3 regions of the Pseudoalteromonas sp. CF6-2 genome follow, and region 2 is predicted to be linked to each of the others. Evidence: predicted binding sites of a transcription regulator. Region 2 holds the regulator's gene; each other region holds the start of a gene.
The links. The regulator LexA, encoded in region 2, represses DNA repair genes until DNA is damaged. The targets are predictions, from matches to a motif close to TACTGTATNNNNATACAGTA.
Positions count from the first base shown of each region.

Region 1 (7,428 bases), 390 kb from region 2:
AAGTCAGCACCCGTGAAAGGCATCAAAAAGGGGACGCGATGCCTGTCGAGTAAAGGTTTAATTGCATGTGCAGTCGGTGTTCCCATCGAACCAAAAATAGCGTGGATGTTATCACTAAATAAAAATTGCCGTGTGTTTACAACCGTATTTTTGGGCTCGTACCCGTCGTCAGCAATGATGAGGTGGATATTTTGACCATCAATACCGCTATCAGCATTTATCTTATCGAAATAAATATTACTGCCGAAAGCTAATTGCTCGCCAATTTCTTTTGCAGGCCCTGATAGTGCTGTAGACATACCTAATTTAATAGGGGGAAGAGTGTCTTCGGCATGACCCAAAGTAGATAAAAGTGAAAGAGAAAACAATATGCTCTTAATTGTCGATATTATGGAGTAATTTAAAGTGAGCATACCAACCTTGCACTGCGGTTTTGAATTGTGTGTTTAATGCTTTTTTTCCTGACAAACTCGCTTCATTAATGAAGTGTTCGATACCAGTTTGCTGTAATATTAGCCGAATAAGTATGCGTTTTGTATCTTTATTAAGCAAGTGTAGACTAATTGGTGTATGCCAGAACAGTTGCCACAGTAGCGGTTGAGCAGAAAATAACGTGAATTCAGTGTTTAAAAGGCGCTCAGCTCTAGTTAGTAATGCAGCCGGGCATTCACTTTGTGAAAAATGAGGTAGTAACTCAGCAATCAGCTGCCACGGTAAGTGGCTAAAGTGGCCTAAAAGCTGTAAAGAAAAGTCGTGTTTAAACTCATTATTGAGTTGAGTTACTGAGTGCCTAGCTTGGCGGGTAAGTGGCTTTATTACTAAAGCCGAATGTTCCGCAGTTGCTTTATCGTGGCCAAACCCCAACTTAATGACCTTAAAACCATTACTTTGCCAAAACTTAACCAGAGATGCATTTGCGCCAAAGCTCGCACCGAAATAGTCGCAATTATCTAGCTGTTTTTCGCAGTAATTTAAGAGGCTTGAACCTACACCTTGCTGATGGCACTCTGGTGCGACAGCGATTCGCACAACTCTTGCAGAGCGTTTACATAAATCTTCTGTATTCTGGCTCAGTTGAGTAATGGTTTGTGCCATTAAATGGCCATGTGGTCTGCGCTTACCTGTTTTTACTTGCTCTGCGATTTCAGTCGTTAACCCTCCCTCAACAGCCACCAAACACACTGCTTTTAATGTATTTTCTTGCTTACAGATAGAGAGCTGTAACTCGGGCGCATCAAGCAGTTGGCGCAAATCATTCACTGTGGTTTGGTAATGAGCCAGCGCGAGTAGTGCCATTATTTGGCTAAGTAGCTGCTCATCATCAACAAGTTGCTCTTTGCTGATGTTTTCAAATTGGTACTGCTTACTACTATGCGTGTCTAGGTACTTTGCATCGAGTAATAATAGTTCGCGTATACTATTTTCTAGCGGATCGCGCTTTGCAAAACGAATTGGTTCCTCAAGCGTAATTGTTTTTAGCGATTTAAATTGGCTACGTAAGTAATGTAAAAAGCGTAGCGTATAACCTCGCCCATTTCCCTCATAACCAACCATAGTGCTAGCAAACACAATTCGCGGATAACTTTTCAGAATTTGCAGTAGTATAGAAACCGGGATAGCCGCAGCTTCGTCGACAAATAACAGATCGCAGTCAGGCTTTTCATCTAACAGTGAATCTGGCGCAATATAGCTAAGGTTAGCCAGTTGCTTACAGTTTTGCTCTTTAGTTATACCAAGCTCAGATGCTAAATGTTTAAAGCTAGTTTGCACAGCTTTGGCTTGCGTTGTACAAATCAGGATTTTTTTATCTTGCAGATTAGCAGCTGCAAGTCCTAAAGCGGCTGACTTACCACGGCCCCGATCTGCACTGATAACTAAGGGCCTATTAGCGCGTCCTGTCGCAGTTTTAATTATTTGCTCAACACACGCCTGTTGTTGCTGATAATTTATCTCAGCGGTTGCTGGCGATACTGATTGGTAGGCTGGGACTGAGTGCTCAGTAAAATAATGTCGCTGTAGCTTCAACTTTGTAAAAAAGCGTTGATTAAAAAAGCTATGCGTAATTTCTTCGCCATAAGAAGTAATACTTGTGAGTGCAGGGTCTTGCCAATGATTGTCCTCTGGTAGCAATAAGATCAGTACACCACCTGCTTTTACGGTACCTGCAAGCGCGGCCAGTTTATCCACATATAAGCCGCTAAAACCATCGAAAATTGCGTGTTGAAACTCTTGGCCAAGAATTTGGTGAGCATGTTTTGGAAACTCACTATTTGCTAATCGTGAGCTAGCGCTTAAAATATAGGTATTGTTAAGCGCTAGTTGGCTTGCGAACTGGTAGCACCAAGTTTCGCTGCCTTGCACGATAACGAGCTGGCGATGCTTTGCAAGCGTCAGCTCGTTACACAGTGCTGCTATGTATTCATTATAAGGCTTGAAGTCTTGCATACTGTGTTACAAGCCATTTGCTGCCTAGGTCATCAAAGTTCACTTGAATACGTGATTGTGCGCCACTACCTTCGTAATTGAGTACGGTACCTGCGCCAAATTTGGCGTGTAATACGCGTTGACCTAAGTTAAAGCCGCTGTCTTCAAATGCCGCATGGGTTACTGATGGGCTAAAGCGACCTGCCGCAGGTGGTCTAGAAACCTGTGTTTTAATACGAATTTCTTCGATGCAATCTTCAGGCATTTCGCGTAAAAAGCGTGATGGGCTGTGGTATTTTTCTTGCCCATATAAACGACGGCTTTCTGCGTGACTAATGTATAATTTCTCCATCGCACGGGTCATGCCAACATAGCATAAACGACGCTCTTCTTCTAAACGGCCAGACTCTTCGTTACTTTGCTGTGATGGGAACATGCCCTCTTCAACACCAACCATAAATACCAGTGGAAATTCTAGGCCTTTTGCTGAGTGTAGTGTCATCATTTGCACAGCATCTTCGTGCTCATCGGCTTGACCTTCACCAGACTCTAGTGAGGTATAGGCCAAAAAGCCCTGTAGTGGTGAGCTGAACTCTTCATCTTCAGGGAGCTCATATTGACCACATGCACTAATAAGTTCTTCTAAGTTTTCTACGCGAGCACGGCCTTTTTCGCCTTTTTCAGCTTGATACATAGCCATTAACCCCGAGGTTTGAATGGCGTATTTAGCTTGCTCCTCTAAGGTGAGGTCGCTGATCTTATCTTCGATATGTTCAACAAGCTCTAAGAATTTAGTCACTGCACTTGCTGCACGGCCAGATAAGTGTTGTTGCTCGATAATTGCTTTTGCAGCATACCAAAGTGGCAGAGACTCATTCCGTGCACAATCACGGATATGGCTTAGTGTTTTATCACCAATACCACGGGCAGGGGTATTAATAACGCGCTCGAAAGCGGCATCATCTTGGCGATTACCCACCAAACGTAAGTACGAAAGAGCATCTTTGATCTCTTGGCGTTCGAAGAAGCGCATACCGCCATAAATACGGTATTTTAAACCTTCTTGCAGCATCGCTTCCTCAAGTACACGAGATTGCGCGTTATTACGGTATAAAATGGCGGCATCTTGTAATGCATTACCCGCATTTAGCCAGCTACGTAGTTTGCTGCTAACAAAGCGGGCTTCGTCTAATTCATTAAAAGCAGCGTAAACAGAAATAGGCTCACCGTCATTGCCGTCTGTCCAAAGGCTTTTACCCATGCGTTCAGCATTATTTTTGATCAGTGCATTTGATGCTTTCAAGATGGTTGCTGTTGAGCGGTAATTTTGTTCAAGGCGAATCGTTTCGGCTTCGAAGTCAGTTAAAAAGCGTTTGATATTCTCAATTTTTGCGCCACGCCAGCCATAGATACTTTGGTCATCATCACCTACGATCATAATACTATTCGTATTACCTGCGAGTAACTTTAACCAAGCGTACTGGATTGTATTGGTATCCTGGAACTCGTCTACCAACATGTGAGCAAAGCGTTGCTGATAATGACGTAAAAGTGTCGGGTGATTTTTAAGCACTTCGTAGCAGCGCAGTAGTATTTCAGCAAAGTCGATTAAACCAGCACGATCGCACGCTTCTTGATATGCAGCATAGACTTTTAGCATCATCTGCTCATTGATATCGTAAGCTTGAATGTCTTTCGGGCGTAGGCCTTCGTCTTTTTTCGCGCTGATATACCAACCAAACTGTTTTGCAGGCCACTTTTTGTCATCGATGTTCATCGCTTTAAGTAAGCGTTTGATCATACGTTGTTGATCGTCAGAATCTAAGATTTGAAAGCTTTCTGGTAAGTTCGCTTCACGGTGATGGGCGCGCAAAATACGGTGAGATAAACCATGGAAAGTACCAATCCACATACCACCAACTGGTGCTTTAAGCGTTTCTTCTACACGGGTACGCATTTCTTTGGCGGCTTTGTTGGTGAACGTGACCGCAAAAATGCTGTATGCAGAAGCTTGTTCAACTTGCATGAGCCATGCGATGCGATGAACGAGTACTCGAGTTTTGCCAGAACCTGCGCCTGCAAGCACTAGCATGTTTTGCAATGGGGCTGCGACTGCATCCCGTTGTTTATCATTTAAGCCATCGAGTAATTCAGAAACGTCCATCGTTACGCCTTTTCAATCTATAATGAAGGGAGTATAACAGGTGTTTATGCAAGGCTAAATAAAATACTGTTTTTATAAACAGCTATTTTGGCAAGTCATTAAAATTGGAGTATAAAAATTGTGAATTTGACTTATTTTTAGCAAAAAGAACTAAAACCAAAATAACGCTATTTTTTAACACTTTGATTTGTAAGCTATAATAAGTTGGCATAAAGTGTGTTTATTAAAAGTATAATCATTAAAAACTACAGAGGTTAGTATGGCAGAGCAAGGTTCTGGTGGTAATGTAATCGCAGCAATTTGTAATATCTTTTTCCCTGGCTTAGGGCAGTTGGTACAAGGTCGTTTAATGGCGGCGATTGCATTCTTTTTAGCTTGGGTTATCAGTGGCGCACTAATTTATGTCGCGATCGGCTTTGTGTTACTGCCGATTGTTTATTTATGGGCAATCATTGATGCCGCACGCTTTAGATCACGACTCTAGCTGTTTGAATAGCTTAAATACGGGCGCCACATTGGCGCTCGTGTTGTTTTTAGGGCTGCAAAACTCGCCACGTATAGCTGCAAACGGTATAATCAGCGTATTAACGTATTACGAGTCCCCTTCATGGAATATCAATTTATCCGTGACCCAATTAGCGGTTTACGCATTAAAATCTCTTCTGAACACGGCGTTATTGGTCGTTGGCTGAATGAAGAAATCGGAAAAGAAAAAGTCGCAATGGTGCAAGCTTTAATTGCTGCAGTTAAGTGTAGCCATGAGCCTTTAACCTTACAAGGCCAAGAAATTGATTTGATTTTAAGTAAAGATGAAGCGTTATTTGAAGCCCATGCACTACATCAAGACAACGAAGACTTAGTCGCCTATCAAGATGATGATTTAATGCTCGAAGAAGAGGGCTTATGCAGTGGCTGTGGTTTTGAAGACTTTGTTGATTTAATTGAGTCTTGGCAAGAGTTTACCCAAGGGCGATAAGCAGAAACAGATTCTGCTTATCTGTGGCTAGTTTATTGTTCATTGACTGATTTAACAGCCGCAAGCAATAAGTCTTCAGTTAAACGTACTTTATAATTTGGATTAGCATACTGAAAGTGAATTAATCCTTTTGTGTTAACCACAAAAACAGCCGGTACAGGTAAAGCCACCTTTGCTTCGCCATCTAGTGACACAAAGTTAACGCCAAGCTTATTGCGATAGATTTTAGCGGTTTTAGCGTCTAGATAAAATGCCAAGCCTAATTGCTGGCTCAATGCCAAGCTATCATCAGATAAAAGTTGATAATTTGGAGAGGATATTTTGCTTTCAGCTAGCTTCTCTGGGCTATCTGGCGATATCGCGATAATTTGTGCATTGAGGTCTGCTAATTGCTTTTCAATTTTTTGCACACTGGCTAATTGTCTTGAACAATATGGGCACCAACCGCCCCGATAAACAATCAATACCGTGGTTTTTTCTTTAAAACGTTCACCTAAAGAAACGCTTTTTCCAAACTGATCTTTTAAGTCAACATTTTGTATAGTCAAGCCTGGCAGTAATGGACTAACTTGTTCAGCTGAGTTTGCAATATTCGTTGCGGTAGCTGCAATTGCTTGGCTAGATAGTGCAAGCAATGCAGTAATAAGTAGTGATCTAAACATTAGGTTCCTTAATGATTCTTTCTCGATTTTACAAACGACCAGTTTATAGGTGTTTTTATTTCATCAATGCCAAATTTAACTGTAGTATATAGGCAAATAAAAAATGCAAGTTGGGATAAAGAATGTCTGCTAATTTACAAAAACTCGTTGTTATGCTCGAAATGCAAAATGCGATGAATACCAAAGTTCATGAGCAATGGTTTAGCCAAGGTTTTGAGTGGTATCGTGCAATTTGGGTTGAGTGTGCTGAAATGCTTGATCACTATGGTTGGAAGTGGTGGAAAAAACAAACTCCAGATACTGAACAAGTTATTTTAGAGTTAGTTGATATTTTCCATTTTGGTTTATCTTTGCGCATTGATGGTGAAACCAGCTATGAGCAATTAGCCGCGCAACTTGAAGCGGAATTAAGTGCGCCAGTGCAAGCGGATGACTTTAAACAAACACTAGAGCAGTTAGCTGCGTCAGCAGTCGCTGAAAAGCGCTTTAATGCAGCTGCATTTGCAGGTTGTATGGCGCAAATCGGTATGGATATCGATGATTTATACCGCGGCTACGTTGGTAAAAACACCTTAAACTTCTTCCGCCAAGATCATGGCTACAAAGATGGTAGCTATATCAAAGTATGGAACGGCCAAGAAGACAATGAACACTTAGTGGAAGTTGTTAAAAGCCTAGATACAGAGCATGTAGATTTTGCAAAGCTTGTTTATCAAGGCTTAGAGCAGCGTTACCCTAAATAAACGTGTTTATGCTCATTTATAACGGGCATAAACTCGCGAAAATCGATGGTCGATAAAAAGCCATCGAACTGCTTGTGCGGTTGTTGACTATCTGGGTTGGCAACCGCAAGAATATGGCCAATACCAAACTCTTTTGCTGCATCGAGCACGGCAGGGCTGTCATCGACAAATAAAGTCCGTTTCTTATCAAATTGCCATTCTTGGTGCACTTGTTGCCATAATGGTTGATGCTCTTTACTCACGCCATATTGGTGAGTTGAAATTACCCCATCTAAGTAATTATCAATAGCAGTGTGTTCAAACTTTAACATGGCACAATCTGGGTGCGCGTTAGTAAGCATGATCAATTGCTTGCCTGCTTTTCTAAGCTCCGTTAGAAACGGCGGTACGTCATCACGCACTTTTATTAAATGTTGAATGTCGCGTTTAAGCGCCATGATGGGTAAATCAAGTTGCTGT
Region 1 is NZ_CP091442.1:137,272-144,699, forward strand. Features, by position in the region: gene L3Q70_RS00685 (ABC transporter substrate-binding protein) at 1-368, opposite strand, end outside; gene L3Q70_RS00690 (GNAT family N-acetyltransferase) at 376-2,445, opposite strand; gene uvrD (DNA helicase II) at 2,423-4,588, opposite strand; gene L3Q70_RS00700 (hypothetical protein) at 4,848-5,072, shown strand; gene L3Q70_RS00705 (YacL family protein) at 5,196-5,564, shown strand; gene L3Q70_RS00710 (peroxiredoxin-like family protein) at 5,597-6,226, opposite strand; gene L3Q70_RS00715 (dUTP diphosphatase) at 6,349-6,969, shown strand; gene yrfG (GMP/IMP nucleotidase) at 6,957-7,428, opposite strand, start outside.
Region 1: the regulator LexA is predicted to act here: its motif matches at 4,653-4,672, upstream of uvrD (DNA helicase II).

Region 2 (7,428 bases):
CGAGGGAATTGCTTGCATTATTTTGTCTGTGTTGCTGGTATTCTTAGCGCTAAACTTAACTTCACGCATAGCGCCTGGCTGCACAGCGACACTGTACTGCTGGGACTCAACTTTGAATGGTGCACCGCTTTGTGCATGTGTTGTAAAGCTTACATCTACAGAACGCTCAGTATTAACTGTGTCACTCACTACAGCCTTCTCAAGAGAAGGTTTGCCGTTTAAGCCCGTAACATCACAAAACACGTCGTAAAGCGGCACCAATGCAAAGGCAAATGCAAACATACCAAGGCATGCTAGCAGGAGCTTTTTGAGCAAAGGTGCATGATTCATTACTTAATCTCCGGCGGTGTCTCAAAGGTGTGGTAAGGTGCGGGCGAATCAACTTCCCACTCTAACCCCTCTGCACCATCCCATACTTTTGCAGGCGCTTTGTCACCACCTCTGGCACATTTAAATACCACCAGCACGAACAGTAATTGTGAAAGGCCAAACGCAAACCCACCAATACTAATAATGGCGTTAAAGTCTGCAAATTGCAGAGCATAATCAGGGATACGACGTGGCATGCCCGCAAGGCCAACAAAATGCATCGGGAAAAACAGCACATTGACACTAATTAGTGATAACCAGAAATGCCATTTAGCCAAGGTTTCGTTATACATATTGCCAGTCCATTTTGGCAGCCAGTAATAGGCTCCCGCCATAATAGAGAACACTGCGCCTGTAACGAGTACATAGTGGAAGTGAGCAACCACAAAATAAGTATCATGATATTGGAAATCAGCAGGTGTGATCGCAAGCATCAAGCCAGAGAAACCTCCCAAGGTGAACAATACGATAAAAGCAATGGCAAACATCATGGGAATTTCAAAACTAATTGAGCCTCGCCACATGGTAGCGACCCAGTTAAACACTTTTACGCCTGTCGGTACCGAAATCAACATCGTGGCGTACATAAAGAACAGCTCACCCGCAACCGGCATGCCTGTAGTGAACATGTGATGTGCCCATACGATAAAGCTAAGCAGCGCAATCGATGAAGTGGCATACACCATAGAGGCATAACCAAATAGCTTTTTACGTGAGAAAGTCGGCACGATAGTAGAAATAATACCGAACGCCGGCAAAATCATGATATACACCTCAGGGTGCCCAAAGAACCAAAAAATATGTTGGAACATCACAGGGTCGCCCCCCCCTGCGGCATCAAAAAAGCTGGTCGCAAAGTATTTATCAGTAAGCACCATGGTCACCGCACCGGCAAGCACAGGCATCACAGCAATCAATAAGAATGCGGTGATCAACCATGTCCAAACAAACAATGGCAACTTCATCCATGTCATGCCAGGGGCTCTTAAGTTCACAATGGTCACGATAACGTTAATCGCCCCCATGATTGAACTAATGCCCATAATATGCACAGCGAAGACAAAGAGTGCGGTATTATCGTTACTGTAAGTAGTCGACAGTGGCGCATAAAAAGTCCAACCGAATGCAGGGCCACCACCAGGCATCAGCAATGAAGCTAACAGGATTAAAAAGGCAAAAGGTAGAATCCAGAAACTCCAGTTATTCATCCTTGGCAAAGCCATATCAGGTGCACCAATCATCATTGGCACCATCCAGTTGGCCAATCCAGTAAAGGCAGGCATAACAGCCCCAAACACCATGATCAAACCATGTACGGTGGTCATTTGGTTAAAAAAGTGAGGATCGACAAGTTGCAGACCTGGCTGGAAAAGCTCAGCGCGGATCACCATTGCCATCGCACCACCAATTAAAAACATGGTTAGTGAAAAAATGAGGTATAAACTGCCAATATCTTTATGGTTTGTTGTATATAACCAACGCTTGAACCCCTTAGCAGGGTGGTGGTCGTGATGCGCATGCTCAGTGGCTTGCTCATTAATAACGTTACTCATTAGTTCGCCTCCGCTGCTGCATCAATCGCTGCTTGAATTTGACTCGGCTGGATAACATCACCCGTATCATTGCCCCAAGCATTTCGTTTATACGTAATGACAGCTGCAAGCTGCTTAATTGAAAGCTGTTTATCGAATGCTTGCATTGCTGTACCAGGCTTGCCATGAAGCACAATATCAATGTGATCTTTAACATCACCTAGTACAATAGGGCTGCCTTTAAGCGCAGGAAATACACCGGGTAGCCCCATACCTGTTGGTTGGTGACATGCTGCACAGCTAGCCATGTAGACTTGCTCACCGAGTGTCATTAACTCTTCTTTCGCGAGTGTTTGATCAAGTAATGCAGCATCCGCTGCTGCCGCATTCGCTTTTTTTTGTTTGGCATCAGCCAACCAAGTTGCAAACTCATCTTCAGGTAATGCTTGAACCACAACAGGCATAAAACCATGATCTTTACCACACAGTTCAGCACATTGGCCTCGGTAAACACCGGGTTCGTTAATGCGTGTCCATGCTTCATTGATAAAGCCCGGATTGGCATCTTTTTTCACCGCAAAGTCAGGAACCCACCAAGAGTGAATAACATCGTCAGAAGTCATCAAAAAGCGTACTTTTTTGTTGATAGGGAGGACCAACGGCTTATCGACTTCAAGTAAGTAATTTGCTGTCTTTTCAGCTTGGTTATCTATTTGATCTTTTGGTGTCGACAAAATCGAGTAATAGGCAATATCTTCACCCATATATTCGTAATGCCATTTCCATTGAGAACCCGTGACCTTAATGGTGATGTCTGCCTTAGAGGCATCTTCCATAGCGATTAAGGTTTTTGTGGCAGGCACAGCCATGGCAATTAAAATCACAAACGGAATGGCAGTCCAAAGAATTTCAACTTTTGTGCTTTCATGAAATTGGGCGGGCTTTGCCCCCTTTGATTTTCTATGATGTATTAAAGCCCAAAACATCACCGCAAAAACGATGACGCCGATGACACAACAGATAATAAATATCGTCATGTGTAACTCATAAACATTATTACTTATATCAGTTACCCCTTTACGCATATTAAATTGACTATTTGCCAATGCTAACTGCGGTAGAGACACTAAAATAAGCCACAAGGCATAACGCATTTTACCCATGTGACAGCTCCTTTAGATGCTATTGCAAGACGCAAAGCGAAAAGGCGTACAGCTAGGTGCCCATTCGTATTTTTATTGTTTAGAGCAAACACGTACCAACACGACAGAAATCTGATACAAGCTCATCGTTTAACACCACTGCACATTATTTTGTGTCTTTTTAGTAAAACGGTGTTAACACATTGTATTAACCAATTAGTTAAAAAATGAACAATAAGCAAGTTTTTAATCTAAGAAATGTTTATTTTGGTGCAAAAATAACAACTATAATCAGAGCGTTATTTGTAAAAAAGGGGAAGAGCAAAAACTCAAAAAGAAAGGAAAACTGCGCTATACATGGACTCCGAGCAACGCTAAGGGGTCACAAATCAATGCTAAATAGGTAAAAAGCGGCGTCGCACCAAATTAAATCAGTTTGACGCACCATTTTGAAAACATCTTACTCAGTACAAAACATTAAAACAAAAAACGAGCGCGACTGAAAACGCTAAAGTTACTTAAGTATATTAACGTTACATCCAATCAGCATTACGAATAACGCCAACTGCCAACCCTTCAATGTTGAAAGATTCGTGTTCGAGGTCAACCTCAATCGGTGAAAACTCTTCATTTTCTGCATGTAGGAGGACTTTTCGACCGGCTTTTTCTAAGCGTTTTACAGTCACATCTTCATCAACACGCGCAACGACAACTTGACCATTTTCAGCCACTTGTGTTCTGTGTACTGCCAGTAAATCACCATCCATAATGCCTATATCTTTCATACTCATGCCATTAACACGTAGTAAAAAATCTGCAGCGGGTTTAAACAAAGATGGATCAACCTGACAATGACTCTCCACATGTTCCTGCGCTAAAATTGGCTCACCGGCAGCTACACGACCAATTAAAGGGAGTCCTAGTTGTTCTGGCTCATCTTCCTCAACTAACTGAATACCACGACTCGCTCCAGGCTTCATTTTTATCATGCCTTTTTTAGCCAGCGCTTTAAGATGTTCTTCAGCGGCATTGGCACTTTTAAAACCCAGCGTCTGAGCTATTTCGGCACGAGTTGGCGGCATGCCTGTATCTTTAATAAATACTTTAATAAGTTCTAATATTTGCGATTGGCGTTTCGTTAATGGGCGCATACAACTGGTTTTCCATACAGTACATTTAACTGTGAGTATATACAGTTATCTGAAAATCGCAAATTTAAATTGGCCTCCTCATTTTGCTAAAAAACTAACGTTGAACAGCACAGTTATATGCAATATGGTAGTAGCTTTAATTAGCTTGCTAAGGAAATACCATGAGCATTTGGCACCAGCCAGTCACTTTGGAGCAATGCCAGCAATTTGCACAAGGCATTACAGGTGAAGGAACTTTAATGAAAACCATGGGCATTGAAATAACCGAAATTGGTGATGACTATCTAGTTGCCACCATGCCCGCTATACCAGCCCACCATAATCCAATGGGAATGGTACACGGAGGCGCAAATGTTGTGCTAGCTGAGACTGTGGCCAGTTATGCGGCAAATTTTGTTGTTGACTTTGAAAAGTTTTATTGTGTCGGCCAAGAGATAAATGCCAATCATCTCAAAGCATCACGCAAAGGCGTACTTACAGCAATTACACGCCCTATTCATCTAGGGAAAAGGACATCGGTTTGGGAAATTAAAATTAGTAATGCGGCAGGTGAACTGTGCTGCGTATCACGTATGACCGCAGCGGTGGTAGAACGAAGATAGCGAGCTTAGCTCTGAACTGGGTAAATGGTAATTTCGATCCCTGCGCCAATGGCAGAAATACGTAATAAGGTATCTGCGTGCAGGGCTTGATTAAAACATTTTGGCGAGTCACCTGACTCAAAACCAATATCAAATGTTCGTTTTGAACACGAAAGCCACTGTTTCAATGCATTGCGTGAACATGACTCAATTAATTCGCATAATTGATTAATTGCTTTATCTGGCGTGCTAATGTCAGCTGTTGCTTCAATACGAGCAAGTTGACGATATTCATCTTTGTCATAATGTAAGACCATGGCGTTTTTCTTTAAATCAGCCACCAGTGCACTTATATCGTGTTTTGATTCAAGCTCCAAGTCTACATTTAAAAATTGAATTTCCGACATACCTTCGTTTTACCCTCTATTAATAGCGATTGGAACTTTAACGCAGTTTTGTCTATATACCAAATCTAGAATACAGTTAATGCGACATTATGCCGCATTGGCAGCCTAGTTTAAGCTTTTACAATAGCGCCTATACAAAAATAACAAGTGGTTTTCTATGAATAAACGTATGTTCAAGTATGCCCGCAAAGTGCATAAATGGTTAGGTTACTTGCTCGCCATACAAATCTTTTTTTGGCTGCTGGGTGGCTTGGTAATGAGCGCCATTCCACTTGAAAAAGTACATGGCAAACACTTAGCTAAACGCAGCCTTAGTAATCCATTTAAAGTGCATGATTACATGGCATCAATTGATGCAATAACAACTCAGTTTGAGCAAATTAGTGATATAAAATACAGCCACTTACTCACAAAACCCACCATTGAAATTGCCACTTTAAACGGTACATTTACCTTTGATGGTATAACGGGTGAAGCAATGGCTAGGCCAAGTGAGTCTGAGATTATTGAAAATGCTAAAGCACACCTACTCATTAGTGCAAAGGCCTCTCAAGTACAGCTTTTAGCAAAAGGGCCCAGAGAAATTGCATATAAAGAGAATGTTTGGCAAGTCAGCTTTGATGATTGGCTGACAACTACCCTGTATTTAGATAGCGCTACAGGTAAGGTCATTACAGTACGCAGCACTATTTGGCGTATTTTCGACTTTTTTTGGATGTTACATATTATGGATTACGACGAGCGCGAGGACTTTAATAACCCCTTACTTATAAGCTTTGCAGCCACCAGCGTACTGTTTTGTATTTCGGGTATTTTATTATTACTACAAAACCTACGTATAAAGCGCCGTAAGCCAATTTCAACTAGCAGTAAGTAATCCTACCAGCATCGGCACCAATGTTTTGGTGCCTTGCTTATAACTTGTCGAAGTTTAAACTGCCTAGGCTGATTATCTCGATAACAATCAAACTCTTTTTCTTTTAGAGCTATCACTCTACACTAGCAAACCCTGTAGTTCACACATGTGATGGATATGCGTTTATTTTTCTCTTTACTATTTTGCCTTGGGGTTTGTTTTACTGCCTCTGCGGAGCAATTTTCTAGCTTTTCTAGTGCCAAAAAATATCTAATAAAGACCTTACCAAACGACACTAAGAGCTTATATTGTGATTGTGATATAAAACGCGAAGGTAAAAAGTTAGTGCCTGATCCAACGCGATGCGGCTACCTGCCGCGAAATGCTGTGACTCGTTCTGGCAAACAAAATATACGGGCACACCGGATTGAGTGGGAGCATATTGTGCCTGCTTGGGAGTTTGGTCATCAACTGCAGTGCTGGCAAGAAGGTGGTAGAAAAAATTGCCGAAAAGTGAGTAAAAAGTTTCGTCAAATGGAAGCTGACATAAATAACTTAGCACCAGCCATCGGTGAAATTAATGCTGATCGCTCTAACTATCGTTTTGGTATGGTAGCCAATAACATCAAACAGTACGGAGCGTGCCCTGTTAAAGTTGACTTTAAACAGCGTGTTGTTGAACCGCCAGTTTATGCTCGAAAGCGCATTGCAGATACTTACTTCTATATGCAAAAAACCTATGGACTCGCTATTTCAAACAAACAACAGAAGCTCTTTGAAGCATGGCAAAAACTTGAACCTGCAGACTGACATGATGCGCTGAAAATTTATACACTTATTTACACTATTTAGATCGCTCTTTATTGTCATCGCGTATACTTATTGATACTTTTTCAACAATCGTTTACAGGAAAGTAATCTCATGTTTAAAAGTAACAAACTCGCACAGGCGACTTTTTTTATCTTTTCAAGCCTTTATTTAACGGCTTGCGGTGGGGGTAGTTCGTTAGACTCTGACACAGATACAGTAACTCCACCTCCCGCTAACTCTTCCACTGTTTGGACAGCTGGTACATTTGCGCCATCCAGTGAGTTTAAAGATCAATGCGCCGTGCCTCGCACAGGAAATGATCCCTTCAATGAAAATCAGCCTTACCCCGACACTGCTGGTTCAGAGTTTACTGAAAAAATGTGGTTACGCTCATGGAGTGATGAAACATACCTTTGGTACGATGAAATCGAAGACAACAACCCTGACAACTTTAGTTCAGTTGCAGCCTACTACGATCAGCTAAAAACATTTCAAACGACAGACTCAGGCGCTAACAAAGACAACTTTCATTTTAGTCAGCCAACTGAAGATTTTTTCAAAGAGTCGCAATCTGGTGTT
Region 2 is NZ_CP091442.1:3,371,545-3,378,972, forward strand. Features, by position in the region: gene L3Q70_RS15675 (cytochrome c oxidase assembly protein) at 1-330, opposite strand, end outside; gene ctaD (cytochrome c oxidase subunit I) at 330-1,922, opposite strand; gene coxB (cytochrome c oxidase subunit II) at 1,922-3,064, opposite strand; gene lexA (transcriptional repressor LexA) at 3,577-4,194, opposite strand; gene L3Q70_RS15695 (hotdog fold thioesterase) at 4,356-4,796, shown strand; gene L3Q70_RS15700 (hypothetical protein) at 4,802-5,182, opposite strand; gene L3Q70_RS15705 (hypothetical protein) at 5,340-6,059, shown strand; gene L3Q70_RS15710 (endonuclease) at 6,216-6,848, shown strand; gene L3Q70_RS15715 (S41 family peptidase) at 6,961-7,428, shown strand, end outside.

Region 3 (7,428 bases), 1.3 Mb from region 2:
ATAATAGGCGGCGTATCTTTTGTATCAACAAGATCAGACTCTTCCATTTTCGGCAAATCAACTTTTACGCCATGAGTAATAAGCGGCGCAGTTGCCATGAATATAATAAGCAGTACTAACATCACGTCAATGTAAGGTACTACGTTTATCTCACCTACTGGGCGACGTTTTTTACGCTGATACATTCGCTTTAGCCTCTATTTGCGCAGCTGCTTGGCGGTGTAAAATATTGGCAAATTCTTCCATGAAGTTAATGTAATTACCCTCAAGCTTTTCAACTTTATTTGCAAAACGGTTGTAAGCGATAACCGCTGGGATTGCCGCAAATAAACCCATTGCCGTTGCAATCAGTGCTTCTGCGATACCAGGTGCAACCATTTGTAATGTAGCTTGCTTAACTTCGCCTAATGCAATAAATGCATTCATAATACCCCACACAGTACCAAACAGACCTATGTATGGACTAATAGAACCTACCGTTGCTAAAAACGATAAGCTTGATTCTAATTTTTCTATTTCACGAGATAAGGCGACGCGCATAGAACGATGCGTACCTTCCATAACGATGCCAGCACTTTGGAATGTTGTTTTTTTATGGCGTGCAAATTCTTTGAAGCCAGCAACAAATAATGATTCAACACCAGTTGTGCCGCCAGGTCTTGCTGAAACTTCGTTATATAGTTTACTTAAGTCAACGCCAGACCAAAATTTTTGCTCAAAACGCTTAGCACCATTTTGTGCATCAGAAATCGCTTTTTTACGTTGAAAAATAATTGCCCATGACATGACCGACATACCGACTAATGCCAACATAACTAATTGGACAAGTACACTGGCTTCTAGAATAAGATCTAAAAAATTAAGCCCTGATCCCACGTTAAACTCCTAAAATAGATTTCTATATAATTTGTTATACTTATTACACTTGTGTTAGTTGACCATCATAATGGTCAAAAGTTACATCTAGTGTATCTAGTCAGTTATGAACTGACAACGCCCTTGCTGTGAAATAGCTACAAATAACGGTGAAAAGCAAATGCTTTAGTTATTTTTTAACCATTTTGTTCACGACTCCAAAAGCAGGACTTCCCTTTTAAAACTAAAATGCATCTACACGGTGCTTAAAAATATAACTAAACTTGGTAAAATACGGCGTTTATTCACATTATGCGCATAAACACCCAAAACACTATTCACCAACCTAGCACAGAATACTTAAACTAATCCTGAACAAAATGAGCATTAATTATAAAAATCTTTTTATTCATAGACTTATAAAACTAACAACGAATAAGCGAACAAAAAGAAAACAATAGAAAATAACGCTGCTATTAGTTTTTTTTATCTGAAAATAAAATTTTTCTAGTTTGAAGAAAAACTCACAGTTACGTATTATACCCACATACCGAGCTAACAACCTTTGAAAGCTTCTTTCATTAAGCTCCGTTTTTTGCAATATGATTATTTCGTATTGCCTAGTTAGCTTAACTTGGATAAAACCTTTTTAAGCTGGCTGTAGTTCCCTGAATTACTTCCTTCAACTTGTTGTTTGCCCGCATCGTTATGCGGGCTTTTTTTTGCCTACACAAAACGAAAAGACATTACCGAAAATTAGCTTAACTGTATGTGAATTAAATAGCAGGAAGGTATGATGCTTGTTAGATTCTGCATCTAAAATAATTTGCGTTAGCAATATAGAGGGCTAAGATTCACTGCTCCTTTTTAGATTTGTTTCAAGATTAAAAAACCCCGCATATGCGAGGCTGAGTTTTTATTTGTCTGGGGTCAGTCCAAAATGAAGGTAGGCTATATCGGACACTAACCTTCCACGGGGAGTACGTTGTATAAAACCTTGCTGAATTAGAAAGGGCTCAATCACATCTTCTATGGTTTCTTTTTCTTCGCCAATGGCCGCCGCTAAATTATCAAGCCCAACTGGGCCACCCATAAATTTTTCGATGATAGCAAGCAAGTATTTACGGTCCATGTAATCAAACCCGCTTTTATCTACATCAATCATATCAAGCGCTTGTTCTGCCACATTGGCGTTAACCTTGCCGTCAGATTTCACTTGAGTGTAATCACGTACACGACGTAACAACCTATTAGCAATACGTGGTGTACCACGTGAACGTTTAGCGATTTCTGCTGCGCCTTCATCGCACATGGTTAAATCTAAAAAGTGTGCTGAACGCGCTACAATTTTTGATAAATCTTCAACTGAATAAAACTCTAAACGCTGCACAATACCGAAACGGTCTCTAAGTGGTGATGTTAAAGAGCCTGCGCGTGTTGTTGCGCCAATTAAAGTAAATGGCGGCAAGTCGAGTTTGATTGAACGCGCGGCAGGGCCTTCCCCAATCATAATATCGAGTTGATAATCTTCCATCGCAGGATAAAGGATTTCTTCGACTTGTGGGCTTAGACGATGTATTTCGTCAATAAAGAGTACGTCACCTTCTTCAAGGTTCGTTAACAACGCAGCTAAATCACCTGCTTTTTCAAGCACAGGACCAGATGTCGTTTTAATATTAACGTTCAATTCGTTGGCAACAATATTTGCAAGTGTGGTTTTACCAAGACCTGGCGGACCAAAAATCAACAAATGATCGAGCGCTTCACCACGATGACGAGCAGCTTCGATAAAAATTTCCATTTGTTGCTTAACATGTGGCTGACCTGTGTAATCGTTTAATAGTTTTGGTCGTATAGCTCGATCAACACTGTCTTCATTACTTTGCTCACTGGCATCTATTAAGCGATCTGCTTCAATCATGGTTTACTCACAACATCGATTTTAGAGCTTCTTTTATAAGAACCTCAGTCGTCATATCTGGTTTATTTACCGCTTTTACTGCTTTTTGCGCTTGCGGCAGTTTATAACCAAGGGCAATAAGTGCTGACACAGCATCATCTGCTGCGTTGTTGGCTACAAGCGTATCATTACTTGCAGGCTCAATAATGGCATTATCGCTAAATGGCGTGAATAAGTCATTACCCCAATCTTTTAGCCTATCTTTCATTTCAAGTACTAAACGCTCTGCTGTTTTTTTACCCACACCAGGGAGTTTAACAAGCGTTGTTGCATCTTCGTTATTTACACATGTCACAAACTGCTGTGCAGACATACCCGACAAAATAGCAAGGCCAAGCTTTGGACCCACACCATTGGCTTTTAGAAGCTCTCGAAATAACGCACGCTCTGTTTTGTTATTGAAACCAAATAACAACTGCGCATCTTCACGCACCACAAAGTGAGTGTATATAATAGCTTGCTCACCAACCGCAGGGAGGTCATAAAAGCAGGTCATCGGCATTTGTACTTCGTAACCTACGCCGCTTACTTCAATTAAAATTTCAGGCGGTTGCTTTTCAACTAGCAAACCATTCAATCGGCCTATCATATTACTTCCTTAATCGTCCTCTTACGGTCTTGCTCGCACTGCCCGCAAGTTTTATTAAATTTTGTTCTGAGTGAGCATGACAAATAGCAATAGCCAATGCATCAGCCGCATCGGCTTGTGGTGTGCCTGGTAATTTTAAAATATTTTTAACCATGTGCTGTACTTGTGATTTGTCGGCACCGCCATTGCCTACCACCGCTTGCTTTATTTGTCGTGCCGAATATTCAAATACCGGAAGTTCAGCCATAGATGCACCAACAATCGCCGCACCACGAGCTTGACCTAATTTAAGAGCTGAATCTGGATTGTGAGCCATAAATACTTTTTCGATAGCAAAACTATCGGGCGAAAATTGCTCAACTAACTGACTGATCCCTTGGTAAATCATTTTTAATCGCACAGGAAAATCATGCTCAGCTAGCTTAATACAACCACTCCCTAAATAAGTAAATTTAGCGCCTTGGTGTGCTATTACGCCATAACCTGTTAAACGTGAACCAGGATCAATTCCTAAAATAATTGCCAACTAACTGACCCATTTTTTTTCTTTATTCAATAGCCTTAATAATGCCAGAGCACTGTATAAATTACCAGTAACCAATTGCAAAACATAAAAAAGCCCGTATACACGGGCATTTTATAAACATTATTGAGCTTTATATCACCCTAGTGCACGCAGTAACCCTTGTGTATTTTTACGCATTGTTCGCGCTATCATCAAATAGCCTAAACTAGCTACAAAGACACCACCAACAATAGGGCCAATTAACCAAATATGAGGGTGTAATTTACCGGCAAGGTCAAACATTTGCTGTTGTACTATTAATAAAGCAATATCACTCACAATGGCAGCTACCCCACCCGCGGTTAAGCCTAATAATAAAAACTCATACAAGGTGGCATTTTTAATAAGCCGCCCTTTTGCACCGAGAGTTCTTAATATAACAATCTCTTGCATCCGTTCGCCCAAGCTCGCTTGCACCTGAGATATAAGTACTAAAGCACCACACACCACTACAATAGACAATACAAAACCAATCGCAAGAGATACCTGCTCTATGGTTGAACGGATCTGTTTAATAAAGCTTTCAACATCAATCACATTAACCGTTGGATATTGGCGCATCAGCTCATTAAATTCCCGCTTTTGATGTTCTTTAACACTCACCGACGAAATATACGTTGCTGGGAAGCTCTCAAGTACATCTGGGCTTAAAATAATAAAGAAGTTTGGTTTTAATGTGGTCCAGTTAACTTTACGTACACTGGTAATTTTTGCATCGAACGATTGCGCACCAATCAAAAACGTTAATGTATCACCTAGTTTTACATCAAGGCGTTCAAGCATAGACTCCTCAACCGAGGCCTCTGCCACTGAGTTTTGTGTAAACCACTGACCCTCTATTAACTCATTTTGAGCAGGTAAGTCTTCTCGCCAAGTAAGGTTTAATTCACGGCCGATACCTGAGCGTGCCTCTTCATCTTTTTTCTCGTTATCTTGCTGTGATACTTCACGCGCAACTAGCTCACCGTTCACTGCATTAACACGGCCTCGTACTATCGGGTAAAAATCAGAGGTGGGCATGTCGCGCTCTGCTAAAAAAGAGGTAATGGGTTCAAGCTCTTGCTCTGTAATATTCACTAAAAACGAGTTTGGCGCATCGACTGGAAGCTGCGACTGCCAATCTGAAATCATGTCATTTTTAAGCACAATTAAAAACAACAATAACTTAATAGCAAGGGCAAAACTTATCAGCTGTACTGCATTAGCATTAGCACGTTTTTGAATTGAAGCAATCGCAAGCGACCAACTATTACCAGGGCTTAGTCCTAGTTTACGACCACCACCAAAAATGAGTTTGGATAAACCAAATAAAAGCGCAATCAGTACCGTTGTCGAGATAAATAAGATAGCTGTGATCTTAATATTATTACTAAATAGCCACATTAATAAAAACACAGTTAGTGCCGACATTGCCAAGTGAACCTTGCTGACAAGTAAACGATCTCCCAAATTACGGCGTAGTACGCGAAGTGGCGGAATATCAAACAAATCTAGCAAGGGCTTAATTGAGAACATTACCGCGCAAATAACCCCTGTACCAATAGCAATCAACCAAGGTTTCATACTTGAAGCAGGTAGTGCTGTGCCCATCGACTGTGCTAAATAATCACTAGCAATACTTTGCAGCGCAAAACCAACAACCAGCCCAACAACCACAGACATAAAGCAGACTAAGCTCAAATGCAGCAAGTAAATTTTACGGATTGTGGCACGACTGCCCCCCAACGTTTTCATCATCGCAACAGGGTCATATTGACGCTCGCAATAGCGTTTTGCAGATACAGCAATAGCCACCGCCGCTAATATAATTCCTAGTAAACCAGCTAATAATAAAAAGCTCTCAGCACGATTTAGGCTATTCGCAATGGGCGATTGTCTATCTTTAACACCATACCATTGCTGGTTTTCTTTCATTTGGGGCTTTAACCAAGCATAGAACGTGTTTATGCTCTCTTCATCACCGGCATAAAGCTGGCGATAAAAAACACGACTCCCAGGTTGAATAACTTGAGTGCTGGCAATATCTTGCTGATTAATTAAAATACGCTGACTACTAGAAAAGACATTAAATGGCGCATCTGGCTCTTCAGCTACTACATGACTTGCCACAAAAGTAGCCGCACCTAACTCGACCTTGTCACCAACCTGTATGTTCAATGCATAAAATACCGACTCACTAAGCCAAACCTCACCACGGTTTGGTACTTTATCGGTAATAAATGCCTCTCCTAACAAGCTAGTTTTTACTTTGAGTTGCCCTTTAAGGGGATAGGTGTTTGATACAGCCTTAACTGAGCCTAATTGCATTTCATCATTGGCAAACAGCATGGTATCAAAATAAGTGATTTTCGCGGTGCGTAGGTTTTCTGCTTGCGCTTTCTCTAAAAACTCAACAGGTAATTCATGATTACTGGCAAGGACGCGATCTGCCGCGATAAAAGCACTGCTTTTTTGTGCAATACTCTGTCCTATTCGGTCGGTAACCATAGACAGCGTTAAAACGGTCAGTACGGCTAAGGCAATAGCTGCACTAATGACCGTTAATTCACCGCGCTTAAATTCACGTGAAAACAGTTTAAGTGCTAGTTTAGCCCACATTCGCTTGCACTCCCTCTGACTCTTTTACTGTTACCAGTTTTCCCGCTTCAATGTGTAAAATTTGTTGGCACTTTTCAGCTAACTGCTCATCATGTGTGACCAGAATTAACGTTGTTCCATGTTCTTTATTTAACTCAAATAAAAGTGATTCGATTAACTTACCATTTTTACTATCAAGATTGGCTGATGGCTCATCAGCAAACAAAATTTTAGGCGTTCCTATAAACGCACGCGCAATAGCTACACGTTGTTGCTCACCACCAGATAATTGTGATGGGTAATGCCCCACTCGATGACTCAGCCCCACTTTTTCAAGTAGTGCAAGCGCTTGCTCTTTTGCATTTGAACTACCCGCAAGCTCAGCGGGTAGCATAACATTTTCAAGCGCAGTTAAGCTTTGTACTAACATGAATGACTGAAATACAAAGCCCACTTTTTCTGCCCGTAATGCCGCACGGGCTTCTTCATCTAATTCATGCAGCGCTAAGCCATCAAGGTGGATACTCCCCTGCGTTGACTGATCAAGCCCTGCAAGTAAGCTGAGTAATGTTGACTTACCCGAACCTGAAGTACCCACCACTGCGACTGAGTTACCTGACTTGACATTAAAGCTGATGTCATTGAGGATGGTTAGGTCGCCTTCAACTGTGGTGACCGTTTTAGAAAGTCCTTTAACTTGAATAATGTTTAATTGAGAAAGCGCTGACATATGATGTATCCAATCCTACGTTTTATATTCGTTTTACTGTTAGTAATCAAACCACTTACGGCAGCAGCTGACAACACAATTTTAATTTTAGGTGACAGTTTAAGCGCCGCATATGGCCTTAAACAAGAGCAAGGCTGGGTTAAATTGTTACA
Region 3 is NZ_CP091442.1:2,087,657-2,095,084, forward strand. Features, by position in the region: gene tolR (protein TolR) at 1-185, opposite strand, end outside; gene tolQ (protein TolQ) at 172-876, opposite strand; gene ruvB (Holliday junction branch migration DNA helicase RuvB) at 1,772-2,776, opposite strand; gene ruvA (Holliday junction branch migration protein RuvA) at 2,784-3,404, opposite strand; gene ruvC (crossover junction endodeoxyribonuclease RuvC) at 3,406-3,930, opposite strand; gene L3Q70_RS09715 (FtsX-like permease family protein) at 4,066-6,567, opposite strand; gene L3Q70_RS09720 (ABC transporter ATP-binding protein) at 6,557-7,276, opposite strand; gene L3Q70_RS09725 (arylesterase) at 7,277-7,428, shown strand, end outside.
Region 3: the regulator LexA is predicted to act here: its motif matches at 3,981-4,000, upstream of ruvC (crossover junction endodeoxyribonuclease RuvC).